3 regions of the Klebsiella sp. GFKo11 genome follow, and region 1 is predicted to be linked to each of the others. Evidence: riboswitches for the same ligand, from Rfam matches in the RefSeq annotation. Region 1 holds a riboswitch; each other region holds the start of a gene.
What was found. Region 1 has a riboswitch for thiamine pyrophosphate ahead of thiM (hydroxyethylthiazole kinase). Riboswitches for the same ligand answer to the same signal wherever they lie in the genome.
Positions count from the first base shown of each region.

Region 2: it holds a riboswitch for thiamine pyrophosphate, as region 1 does, so the genes downstream of both, AC07P6_RS15740 (TenA family protein) here and thiM (hydroxyethylthiazole kinase) in region 1, are expected to answer to the same signal.
Region 3: it holds a riboswitch for thiamine pyrophosphate, as region 1 does, so the genes downstream of both, thiC (phosphomethylpyrimidine synthase ThiC) here and thiM (hydroxyethylthiazole kinase) in region 1, are expected to answer to the same signal.

Region 1 covers NZ_CM151369.1:2,097,351-2,101,653, forward strand. The annotation lists gene AC07P6_RS10115 (alkyl/aryl-sulfatase) at 1-1,503, opposite strand, end outside; TPP riboswitch at 1,726-1,822, shown strand; gene thiM (hydroxyethylthiazole kinase) at 1,857-2,630, shown strand; gene thiD (bifunctional hydroxymethylpyrimidine kinase/phosphomethylpyrimidine kinase) at 2,627-3,427, shown strand; gene fbaB (class I fructose-bisphosphate aldolase) at 3,576-4,303, shown strand, end outside.
Region 2 covers NZ_CM151369.1:3,221,448-3,225,750, forward strand. The annotation lists gene AC07P6_RS15735 (Gfo/Idh/MocA family protein) at 1-986, shown strand, start outside; TPP riboswitch at 1,129-1,230, shown strand; gene AC07P6_RS15740 (TenA family protein) at 1,296-1,991, shown strand; gene AC07P6_RS15745 (ABC transporter ATP-binding protein) at 1,988-2,716, shown strand; gene AC07P6_RS15750 (ABC transporter permease) at 2,713-3,453, shown strand; gene AC07P6_RS15755 (ABC transporter substrate-binding protein) at 3,473-4,303, shown strand, end outside.
Region 3 covers NZ_CM151369.1:5,993,813-5,998,115, forward strand. The annotation lists gene hemE (uroporphyrinogen decarboxylase) at 1-45, opposite strand, end outside; gene nudC (NAD(+) diphosphatase) at 86-859, opposite strand; gene rsd (sigma D regulator) at 955-1,452, shown strand; TPP riboswitch at 1,507-1,620, shown strand; gene thiC (phosphomethylpyrimidine synthase ThiC) at 1,706-3,601, shown strand; gene thiE (thiamine phosphate synthase) at 3,601-4,236, shown strand; gene AC07P6_RS28755 (HesA/MoeB/ThiF family protein) at 4,229-4,303, shown strand, end outside.

The DNA.
Region 1 (4,303 bases):
TTCCAGAGCATCGGCTTCCAGATTACGCGCCTCAAGATTACCTGGGTCGGCGAAGACGATTATGCTCACGACCTGAGCCACCCAGCGGTAGTTACCCTGGTCGTAATCCTCTTTTGCTTTCTTAAGGATGGCATCGGCACCGCCCATATAATCAACGAATTTCTTCGCCGCTTCTTCTGGCGGCAGTTCATCCAGGGTTGCCGGGTTGCCGTCGAACCAGCCGAGATACAGCACGTAGGTTGCCTTTACATCATGGCTGACGGAACCGTAGTAACCGCGGTTGGCCCAGGTGTTTGCCAGGCTGTCCGGCAGCTTGAATTTGGCGGCGATTTCATCGCGAGTCAGGCCTTCGTTAGCCATGCGCAGGGTCTGGTCGTTGATGTAACGATACAGGTCGCGTTGGCTTTTCAGCAGGTTAACAACGTTCTCATTGCCCCAGGTCGGCCAGTGGTGTTGCGCCATGATGATTTCGGCTTTGTCGCCCCAACGCACGATGGCGGCGTTGATATATTTCGACCATGGCAGCGGCTCGCGAATTTTCGCGCCACGCAGAGAGTAAGTGTTATGCAGGGTATGGGTGACATCTTCTGCGGATTCGATCAGCTTCTTCTCTTCGATATACCACAGCATTTCTGACGGTGCTTCCGATCCCGGAGCCAGCATAAAGTCATAGGTCAGGCCGTCGATAGTCTCTTTTTGGCCATCTTTCTCAATGATGTTGGTCGGGGCAATCAGGGTGACGGTACCGGCAGAGGTCGTCGTACCCAGCCCTGCACCAACCTGACCGGTGGCTTCCGGCTTCAGCAGGTTACCGTACATATAGCTGGCGCGGCGGCTCATCACGTTACCAGCCATGATGTTTTCCGCAACGGCGGCTTCCATAAAGCCGGAAGGCGCGTAGATTTTGACTTTGCCGGATTTCACATCAGCTTCATCAATCACGCCGCGCACGCCGCCGTAATGGTCAACGTGGCTGTGGGTGTAGATCACTGCAACCACCGGTTTATTGCCGCGATTTTTGTAATACAGATCCATACCGACTTTGGCGGTTTCCGCCGACACCAGCGGATCCACAACGGTAATGCCTTCTTTACCTTCGATGATGGTCATATTGGAGAGATCGAGGTTGCGAATCTGGTACACACCTTCGGTCACTTCAAACAGGCCGCTGATATTAATCAACTGGGACTGACGCCAGAGGCTGGGGTTGACGGTATCCGGTGCTTTTTCACCCTCTTTAATAAAGTCATACTGCTGCGGGTTCCAGATGACGTTGCCCTGTTCGCCTTTGATTATCTCGGTGGGCAGTGCGGCGATAAAACCTTTATGCGCGTTGGTAAAGTCGGTGTTATCGGAGAAGGGAAGTTGTTTGTACAGCGCGTCGTTCGCTTGTTTGGTTGCCGCTGTCGCTTCTTTAGGGGAGGTCTCCGCCCAGCTTGTCAGGGGGAGGGTAGAGAATATTCCAGCCAGGGCCAATCCTTTCATTATCGGGGTTAATTTCATTGGGATCCTCGAGGTTTTTACGCTGATTTACTCACTAATTTCGATATGACGTTGGGTTACATCCTGTAATGACTCCTCAAACTATAATCGCGTATCTGAAAAAGTGTTTATTTTGTTAATGAATTGTTTTTTTTGTTGTTGATTGTAATCAGTGGGCATCCCCAGGCCAGCTTGCGTTGTCCGGTGACTTCCCGTAACCTGCCCGCTGAGAACGTTTTATCTCTCAATGACTCGGGGTGCCCTTCCTTGTGAAGGCTGAGAAAAACCCGTACCACCTGATCTGGATAATGCCAGCGTAGGGAAGTCAGAGACCGCAGGGTCGTCGCTTCTTCATCGCCTGGCGGGAGCAAACGATGTCTGACCTGCTAAACCCCGCGCATATTGCCCATCTGCGGCATCTTTTTCGCCGCCATTCCCCCCTTGTTCACTGCATGACTAACGACGTGGTGCAGACCTTTACCGCCAACGTGCTGCTGTCGATTGGCGCATCACCAGCGATGGTTATCGACCCCGATGAAGCCAGTCAGTTTGCTGCGATTGCCGATGCGCTGCTGATTAACGTTGGCACGCTGACCGTTGAGCGCGCGACGGCGATGCGGGCGGCGGCGCATAGCGCAAAGCAGGCGGGCAAACCGTGGGTGCTGGATCCGGTGGCGGTCGGCGCGTTGACTCTGCGCACTGAATTTTGTCGGGAGCTTCTGGCGCTACAGCCTGCCGCTATTCGCGGTAATGCCTCGGAAATTATGGCCCTTGCCGGGATGAGCGGCGGTGGGCGCGGCGTTGATACTACTGATACCGCCGCAGCCGCGCTGCCTGCGGCTCAGGCGTTAGCTCGCCAGTTGAATACCGTGGTCGCAGTAACCGGAGAGGTCGATTACGTCACCGATGGTCAGCGTACGCGCATGGTCACCGGCGGCGATCCGCTAATGACTCGGGTGGTGGGTACCGGCTGCGCGCTGTCGGCGGTGGTTGCCGCCAGCACGGCGATGCCCGGTGAACGTCTGGAAAACGTCGCTGCCGCCTGTGGTCTGATGAAGTTCGCGGGTGGAATCGCGGCGCAGCGGGGCGGTCCCGGCAGCTTTACTCCCGCATTCCTGGATGCACTGTACGCGGAGGGCGGCCTGTGAGACGAATCAATGCTTTAACCATCGCCGGAACCGACCCGAGCGGCGGCGCGGGGATCCAGGCGGATCTCAAAACCTTCTCAGCGCTGGGCGCTTACGGCTGCTCGGTCATCACTGCGCTGGTGGCGCAAAACACCCGAGGCGTGCAGTCGGTGTACCGTATTGAACCTGATTTTGTCGCCGCGCAACTGGATTCGGTGTTCAGCGATGTGCGAATCGATACCACTAAAATTGGCATGCTGGCGGAAACGGATATCGTCGAAGCGGTGGCGGAGCGACTGGCGCGGTACCAGATTAAAAACGTGGTGCTGGATACCGTGATGCTGGCGAAAAGCGGCGATCCGTTGCTTTCGCTCAGCGCAGTGCAAACGCTGCGTCAGCGCCTGCTGCCGCAGGTGTCGCTAATCACCCCGAACCTGCCGGAAGCGGCGGCGCTGCTGGATGCGCCGCATGCCAAAACTGAAAAAGAGATGCTGGAGCAGGGCAGGGCGCTGCTGGGAATGGGCTGCGGCGCGGTATTAATGAAAGGCGGTCATCTTGATGATGCCGAGAGCCCGGACTGGCTGTTTACCCGCGAAGGTGAGCAGCGCTTTACCGCGCCAAGAGTGCAGACCAAAAATACGCACGGCACCGGTTGCACGCTATCGGCGGCGCTGGCGGCGCTGCGTCCTCGTTACGATGATTGGGGGCAAACGGTAGCGGAGGCTAAAGGCTGGCTCTCTGCGGCGCTGGCGCAAGCGGATTCTCTGGAAGTCGGGCACGGGATTGGCCCGGTGCATCACTTCCACGCCTGGTGGTAAACGGCACGACAACGTGCCAGCAGACTGTGCTGAAAAAATACGCTCCCGGCTGGAAAATATGCTGAGTCGGTACCAGGCTTAACCTGCCCAAAATAATTGGGTTGGGAAAATGCATGCCGGTTTCGACCGGCACTTACGGGAGATCGCTATGACTGATATTACGCAGTTACTTGGCAAAGATGCCGACACGCTTTTACAGCACCGTTGTATGACTATTCCAGCCGACCAACTCTATTTGCCGGGTTCGGACTATGTCGATCGGGTGATGGTTGATAACAACCGTCCGCCAGCGGTGCTGCGTAATATGCAAACCCTGTATAACACCGGACGCCTGGCGGGAACCGGGTATCTGTCTATCCTGCCGGTTGACCAGGGCGTAGAGCATTCTGCTGGCGCTTCTTTTGCCGCCAACCCGCTGTACTTTGATCCGAAAAATATCGTCGAACTGGCTATTGAAGCCGGTTGTAACTGCGTGGCCTCCACCTATGGCGTGCTGGCCTCGGTGTCACGCCGCTACGCGCACCGCATCCCCTTCCTGGTCAAACTGAACCATAACGAAACGCTGAGCTACCCGACTGAATACGACCAGACGCTGTACGCCAGCGTTGAGCAGGCGTTCAATATGGGAGCCGTGGCGGTAGGGGCGACGATCTATTTCGGTTCTGAACAGTCTCGCCGTCAGCTTGAGGAAATTTCTGTGGCCTTTGAGCGCGCGCATGAGCTGGGCCTGGTGACCGTGCTGTGGGCCTATCTGCGTAATCCGGCGTTCAAGAAAGATGGTGTCGATTATCACGTTTCCGCCGACTTAACCGGCCAGGCCAACCATCTGGCAGCCACTATCGGCGCGGATATTGTGAAGCAGAAGATGGCGGAGAA
Region 2 (4,303 bases), 1.1 Mb from region 1:
GTGCTGAACGTTGCTATCCCGACTATAAAACCCTGTTTCGTGAAGAAGCGGCGCGAGAAGACGGCATCGAAGCTGTTTCCATCGCTACGCCGAACAACACTCATTACGAGATTTGCCGGGCGGCGCTGGAAGCCGGGCTGCATGTAGTCTGCGAAAAACCGCTGTGCTTTACTGGCGAAGAGGCCGATGCGCTGGTGGCCCTTAGTGAGAAGCAGCACAAAATCATTGGCGTCACCTATGGCTACGCCGGGCATCAGCTGATTTTGCAGGCCCGAAAGATGATTGAACAAGGGCTGCTGGGCGAGATCCGTATCGTCAACATGCAGTTCGCACACGGTTTCCACAATCAGCCGGTAGAGCAGGAAAACCCCAGTACCCGCTGGCGCGTTGATCCGAAATTTGTCGGTCCCAGCTATGTCCTGGGCGACCTGGCCACGCATCCGCTGTTTCTGGCAGAAACCATGGCCCCGAAGCTCAACATCACCCGTCTGATGTGCTCTCGCCAGAGCTTTGTCAAAAGCCGCGCCCCGCTGGAGGATAACGCCCATGTGCTGATGGAATACGACAACGGCGCGATCGGCTCGATGTGGTGCTCGGCGGTCAACAGCGGTTCAATGCACGGGCAGAAAGTACGTATCGTCGGTGAAAAAGCCAGCCTGGAGTGGTGGGATGAACAGCCCAACCAGCTGCGCTATGAAATCCAGGGCGAGCCGGTGCGAATTCTGGAGCGCGGGATGGCCTATCTCGATCCGCTAGCCTTGCAGGACGACAGGATCGGCGGCGGTCATCCCGAAGGGCTGTTTGAGGCCTGGTCAAACCTATATCGGCGCTTCGCTATCGCCATGGATGCGACCGATCGCCGCGACGCCGCGCTGCTGGAAAACTTCTGGTATCCGGATGCCAAAGCCGGCGCGCTCGGCGTGCATTGGGTGGAGAACTGCGTGCGTTCAGCAGATAACGGCGCCAGCTGGGTTGAGTTTCGTTAATGTCGAGCCGGCAACGGCGGCAATCCTGGCATAGGCCGGGTAAGGCGGCTCGCCGCCACCCGGCAAATTAAAACGTGACAATGTCACTAAAATTCGCCAAATTCACAGCATTGTAATCAAAAAGCGAATGTCGTATAACATTGGCCAAACCGAGGGGTGTCCCGTGAGGGCTGAGATGGCGTAAGCCGAACCCTTTGAACCTGATCTGGGTCATGCCAGCGAAGGGACGGGTTGGCATTTCCGCCAGTTTTGCGCCATTGCCTGTTCACACTTCAGCACGCCCGGATCTCCCCTTAATCAGGAGGTCCTGTGATTCTTCCCGCGTTTACTCAAGGTCTTTACGGTCGTCTGCGTCAGCAGGCTGGTGATGACTGGCAACATTACGTCGCCCATCCTTTTCTGCGCCAACTCGCCGACGGTACCCTGCCCGAACCCGCTTTCCGCCGCTATCTGACCCAGGACTACCTGTTTCTGATCCACTTTGCCCGCAGCTATGCGTTGCTGGTCAGTAAACTGCGTACGCTACCGGAAATGCGTACCGCCGCCGCGTCGATGAACGCCATCCTCGACGAACTCCCGCTGCATGTTGGCTACTGCAACAGTTGGGGGCTGAATGAGGCGACAATGGCCAGCGAACCTGAAGCCGCGGAAACCGTCAACTACACTCGCTATGTGCTGGACATTGGTTATTCCGGCGACGCGCTGGATCTGCTGGCGGCGCTGATGCCCTGCGTTGCCGGATATGCGGAAATCGGCCTCGGTCTGCTGCACGATCCGGCAACAAATTTGACCGCTAACCCTTATGCCTCCTGGATCCGTAACTACGGTGATGAGGGCTACCTGAACGGCGTCAATGCCGCCATTAGCCTGCTGGAAACGCTCTGGCAACAGCGCGGCGGCGAGGCGCGTTTTGCTGAACTCAGCGCTATTTTTACCACCGCCACGCGGCTGGAAGCTAACTTCTGGCAAATGGGGTTGAATGTCGTCACGGAGCGCCCGGCGTGACTGCGCCCGGCATTACTGTGCGTGGTCTGAGCCTGCGCTTCGGTTCGCGGCTGGTTTTCGACAATCTGACGTTTGATATCCCCGGCGGTCAGTGGGTTTCGCTGCTGGGGGCCAGCGGTGCCGGGAAAACCAGCCTGCTGCGCATTCTCGCCGGGCTGGCAAAAGCCACTGCGGGCGAGGTTCGCGCCAGCGACGGTCAGCCGATAGCTAAACGGCTGGCGTGGATGGGGCAAAAAGATCTGCTCTATCCCTGGCTAAACGTGCGTGACAACGTCTCCCTCGGCGCGCGTCTGCGCGGGGAACGGGTTGATACCCAGCGGGTTGCGACTTTATTACAGCAGGTTGGCCTTGAGCATTGCGCTAACGACCGCCCGGCCTCGCTCTCCGGCGGTATGCGCCAGCGGGCGGCGCTGGCTCGCACCTTGTATGAAGACCGACCCATTGTGCTGATGGACGAGCCTTTTTCAGCGCTCGATACCATCACCCGCACGAAAATTCAGACGCTGGCCGCCGAGCTGCTGGTGAACCGCACCGTGGTGCTGATTACCCACGATCCGATGGAGGCCTGTCGACTAAGCCATCGCTTACTGGTGCTCTCTCCCGCCCCCGGTAATATCGACGATTCACACCGCTTATCCGGCGTTCCGCCGCGTGCACCCGACGATCCTCACCTGCTATCGAGCCAGGCGGAACTATTGCAACAGCTAATAAGGGCTAACGGATGAGCGGGAAACTGTTTCGTGGCTGCGTAGTGTTCTGCGGCCTGCTGCTGCTCTGGTGGTTGGCAAGTCGTAGCGGCATTCCCGCCTTTTTGCTCCCATCGCCGTCGGCAGTCGGCAATGCGCTATGGGTCAATCGGGCTTATCTCGGCTGGCACACTCTGATTACATTGAGCGAAATACTCAGCGGCCTCGCGCTCGGCGTCCTGCTCGGCGTGATTCTGGCACTGTGCATGATCGTCTCGCCGCGTCTTCAGCGCTGGCTGATGCCGCTGGTACTGACCAGCCAGGCGATCCCGGTCTTTGCCCTCGCCCCGCTGCTGGTGCTGTGGTTTGGCTTCGGCATGAGCGCCAAAGTCATGATGGCGGTGCTGGTGATTTTCTTCCCCGTCACTTCGGCGTTTTTTGATGGTCTGCGGCGGGTCAACAACGACTATCTCGATCTGGCGCGCACCATGGGCGCTTCATTTGGCGCGCAGTTGCGCCACGTACGGATGATGGCGGCGCTCCCGGCGCTCGGCTCGGGCCTGCGGATGGCCGCCGCCGTGGCTCCCATTGGCGCAATTATCGGCGAATGGGTCGGCTCAGCTGAAGGCCTGGGCTACGTCATGCTCAACGCCAACGCCCGCCTGCAAACCGATATCTGCTTTGCCGCCCTGTTTATTTTGGTACTGCTGACCGTCCTGCTGTGGCTGGCGGTGGATGCTTTTTTACACCGGTTGATCAACTGGACGCCGGAATAACAACATATAAGGAATAACGATGCGTAAATGTATACTCGCCGGAGTCACCTTCACCGCGCTGCTCAGCGCTCAGGCGCTGGCTAACGAGAAGCTCACCCTGGTGCTGGACTGGTATATCAACCCCGATCATGCGCCGATAATGGTCGCCGAGCAGATTGGCGCGTTTAAAGAAGCGGGCCTGGACGTTAAAATTGTACCACCGTCCGACCCGGCGCTGCCGCCACGACTGGTGGCAGCCCGTCAGGCCGACCTGGCAATCACCTATCAGCCACAGGTGCACTTTTTTGCCGATGAAGGACTGCCGCTGGTGCGTGTCGGCACGCTGATTAACTCGCCGCTAAACACGGTCATTGCGCTGGATAAAAACATCAAAACTCCGGCGGACCTGAAAGGTAAAAAAGTTGGTTATTCGGTCAGCGGTATTGAACAGGCGACGCTGGCTACCATGGCGCAGCATGCGCAAATCGATCCCAAAAGCATTAAGCTTATCAATGTGAACTTCCAGTTAACCAGCGCCCTGCTGGCCGGTCAGGTTGATGCGGTCATTGGCGGCTACCGTAATATAGAAGCGCTGGAAATTAAGCTTCAAGGGAAAGATCCTGTGGTGATGAACGTCGAGGACTATGGCGTTCCGGCCTATGACGAGCTGGTGATTGTCGCCAACCGCGATGAAGTTAACGCCCCGAAAATCAAAGCATTCCTCGGCGCGTTGCAAAAAGGCGTCACTTACCTGCGCGCCCATCCGCAGGAGACCTGGCAGGCGTTCGCCGCCGCGCATCCGGAGCTCAACACCGAGCTCAACAAGCAGGCATGGCTGAAAACCATTCCTCTGTTTGCTACCGATCCGGCC
Region 3 (4,303 bases), 2.5 Mb from region 1:
ACGTAGCAGCGCGCGCAGGTAACGATCGTTCTTCAATTCGGTCATTTTTACATTCCTTTAGCGTTGATGCGCCAAGTGTAACATGTCACTCATACTCTGCCCGACACATCGCCAAGGTATCTTCTATCAGGCGGCGGGCAACCGTGCCCGGCGGCGGCAGGAGCGGCAGATCGTCATAGCGATACCATCCCGCTTCCAGCAACTCTTTCTTATCGATAACAATCTCGCCGCTGTCGTATTCCGCCATAAACGCAGTCATTAGCGATTGCGGGAACGGCCACGGCTGGGAGGTCACGTAGCGCAGGTTTTTCACCTTAATGCCGCTCTCTTCCATGACCTCACGGGCAACCGTCTGCTCCAGTGTTTCACCGACTTCGACAAACCCGGCCAGCACCGTATGCACGCCGTTGCGATGGCGCGTGTGCTGCGCCAGCAAAATAGAATCATCCCGTCGAATAGCAACGATGATGCACGGCGCGATTTGCGGGTAATAACGCTCACGGCAGTGGCTGCAGAGCATCGCCCATTCAGTTTTGCTGGGGTGCATCGGATGCCCGCAATAACCGCAGAATTTATGCGAGCGATAGAACTCCGCCAGTTGGATCCCGCGTCCTGCCAGTTGAAAAAGGCCAGCATCCTGATCGAGTACCTGACGCAACGATCCCATCTCATGTCGACGCTCCTGACGAACCAGCCACACCGGTTCGCCCTGCCATTCCCCTATGCGCAGCGCGGGTTGCCCCGCAAGATTAAAATTTACCGCTTCGCCATATGGTAATTCCCCGTCGGGTAACCATAATTTCTGTTCGTGGCTGACTATCCACCAACCGCGATCTAATTTTTCAATAATACGATCCATATCTATTGCACTACCTTCATTTTACTGGCACTTTTAACATTAAATTTACATTTTGGTGAGCAACGTATTTCTCTTTAAAACTTGCGGAGTCAACCATGTTAAACCAGCTGGAAAACCTGACGGAACGTGTTGGAGGCAGCAATAAACTGGTCGATCGCTGGCTACAAGTACGTAAGCATTTACTCGTGGCTTACTACAACCTGGTTGGCCTGAAACCTGGCAAGGAATCATTTATGCGGCTTAATGAGAAGGCGCTGGATGATTTTTGTCAAAGTCTGGTGGACTATCTCTCCTCCGGTCATTTTAGTATTTATGAACGCTTTATCGCCGAATTGGAAGGTGATACGCCACTTTTAACCGCCACTAAGCTTTATCCACAGCTGCAAGCCAACACTCAGCAGATCATGGATGACTACGACTCTTGCCTCGAAAACGCCATCGATCACGATAACTACCTTGAGTTTCAACAGGCGTTATCGGATATCGGCGAAGCGCTGGAAGTACGCTTTGCGCTGGAGGATAAACTCATCGCCCTCGCCATCGCCCACAGCCGAAAGGACCCCGTCAGCGACAATATCGCGCCGACGGCTTGAGTTGTCCGCTATTAACGAGTAGTTTACATACATTCCCCCTCTCAGAGAGGGGATGTCATCTTGTCGGAGTGCCCATTTTCCACAGTGGAAAAGGCTGAGACCGTTAATTCGGGATCCGCGGAACCTGATCAGGCTAATACCTGCGAAGGGAACAAGAGTAAACTGCATTTAGCGTCAGCCCATCTGGGCCCGATCGCATCTGTTACTCCATCCGTCGTCTGACAAGCCATATCCTGTTCACCTGGAATGAGCTATGTCTACAACAAAAATGACCCGTCGAGAGCAACGCGAACATGCGCAGCGCTTTATCGACACGCTGGAAGGCACCGCATTTCCCAATTCGCAACGTATCTATATCCGCGGCTCACGTGAAGATCTTCGCGTCCCGATGCGCGAAATTCAGCTGAGCCCGACGCTCATCGGCGGTGCTAAAGATAATCCCCGCTATGAAGCTAACGAAGCCATTCCTGTCTATGACACGTCCGGCCCTTATGGCGACCCGGAGATAGTAATCAATGTCCAACAAGGTCTGGCAAAACTACGCCAGCCGTGGATTGAAGCGCGTGGCGACTGCGAAGAACTCTGCGATCGCAGCTCGGCATATACCAAACAGCGCCTGTCAGATGATGGCCTCGACGAACTGCGCTTTACCGGCCTGCTAACACCAAAACGCGCTATCTCCGGGAAATGCGTGACTCAGTTGCACTATGCCCGCCAGGGCGTTGTCACCCCAGAGATGGAGTTCATCGCCATCCGTGAAAACATGGGCCGCGAGCGCATTCGTGGCGAAGTGTTGAGACACCAGCATCCCGGAGTTGGGTTTGGCGCACGACTGCCGGAGAACATCACCCCGGAATTCGTACGCGATGAAGTCGCTGCCGGGCGCGCGATTATCCCCGCCAATATCAATCACCCTGAGTCAGAACCGATGATAATCGGCCGCAACTTCCTCGTGAAGGTCAATGCCAATATCGGCAACTCGGCGGTCACTTCATCTATCGAAGAAGAGGTCGAGAAGCTGGTGTGGTCCACTCGCTGGGGCGCGGATACGGTGATGGACCTGTCGACCGGTCGCTATATTCACGAAACCCGCGAGTGGATCCTGCGTAACAGTCCGGTACCAATCGGTACCGTGCCGATCTACCAGGCGCTGGAGAAAGTTAACGGGATCGCCGAAGATCTCTCCTGGGAAGCCTTCCGCGACACGTTGCTGGAGCAGGCTGAACAAGGCGTCGACTACTTCACTATCCATGCGGGCGTGCTGCTACGCTACGTGCCGATGACCGCCAGGCGGCTGACCGGCATTGTTTCACGCGGCGGTTCTATTATGGCGAAGTGGTGCCTCTCCCATCATCAGGAGAACTTCCTTTATCAGCATTTCCGCGAAATCTGTGAAATCTGCGCTGCCTATGATGTTTCCCTATCGCTGGGCGATGGTCTGCGTCCGGGTTCCATTCAGGATGCTAACGACGAAGCGCAGTTTGCCGAGCTGCACACGCTGGGCGAACTGACCAAAATCGCCTGGGAGTACGATGTACAGGTGATGATTGAAGGCCCAGGCCACGTGCCGATGCAGATGATTCAGCGCAATATGACCGAGGAGCTGGAACACTGCCACGAAGCACCTTTCTACACCTTAGGGCCGCTCACCACCGATATCGCACCGGGCTATGACCACTTCACCTCGGGCATTGGCGCCGCAATGATTGGCTGGTTCGGCTGCGCGATGCTCTGCTACGTGACGCCAAAAGAGCACCTCGGCCTACCGAACAAAGAAGACGTTAAGCAAGGGCTGATTACCTACAAAATCGCCGCCCATGCCGCTGACCTTGCCAAAGGCCATCCCGGAGCGCAGATCCGCGATAACGCGATGTCAAAAGCACGCTTCGAATTCCGCTGGGAAGACCAGTTTAACCTGGCGCTCGACCCGTTCACCGCTCGCGCTTACCACGACGAGACTCTGCCGCAGGAGTCCGGCAAAGTGGCTCACTTCTGCTCCATGTGCGGCCCCAAATTCTGCTCAATGAAAATCAGCCAGGAAGTGCGCGATTATGCAGCCCGCCAGGATATCGAAGTTGGCATGAGCGATATGTCGAATAGCTTCCGCGCCCGCGGCGGCGAAATCTATCTGAAAAAGGAGGAAGCCTGATGTATCAACCTGATTTCCCATCCGTCCCTTTCCGCTTAGGACTCTACCCGGTCGTCGATAGCGTAGAGTGGATTGAACGTTTATTGACTGCGGGCGTTCGTACCATTCAGCTGCGCATCAAAGATAAACGCGATAGCGAAGTTGAAGACGATGTGATCGCCGCCATCGCCCTGGGGCGCAAGCACAATGCCCGGCTGTTTATTAATGACTACTGGCACCTGGCCATTAAACATCAGGCTTACGGCGTACATTTAGGCCAGGAGGATCTCGAAACCACCGATCTCAGCGCAATCCGCAACGCCGGGCTGCGCCTTGGCGTCTCTACTCACGACGATATGGAAATGGATATCGCGCTGGCGGCTCGTCCCTCCTACATCGCTCTCGGCCACGTTTTCCCGACGCAAACCAAGCAGATGCCTTCCGCCCCTCAGGGACTGGAACAGCTCGCTCAGCATATCCAACGTCTTGGGGATTATCCGACGGTTGCCATCGGTGGTATTAGCCTTGAGCGCGCTCCGGCGGTACTGGCATCCGGCGTTGGCAGTATTGCGGTAGTCAGCGCCATCACGCAGGCGGCTGACTGGCGACAGGCAACGGCACAGCTGCTCGAGATAGCGGGAGTTGGCGATGAATGACAGCGATTTTATGCGCTATAGCCGCCAGCTGCTGCTGGAGGATATCGCCATTGAGGGTCAACAAAAG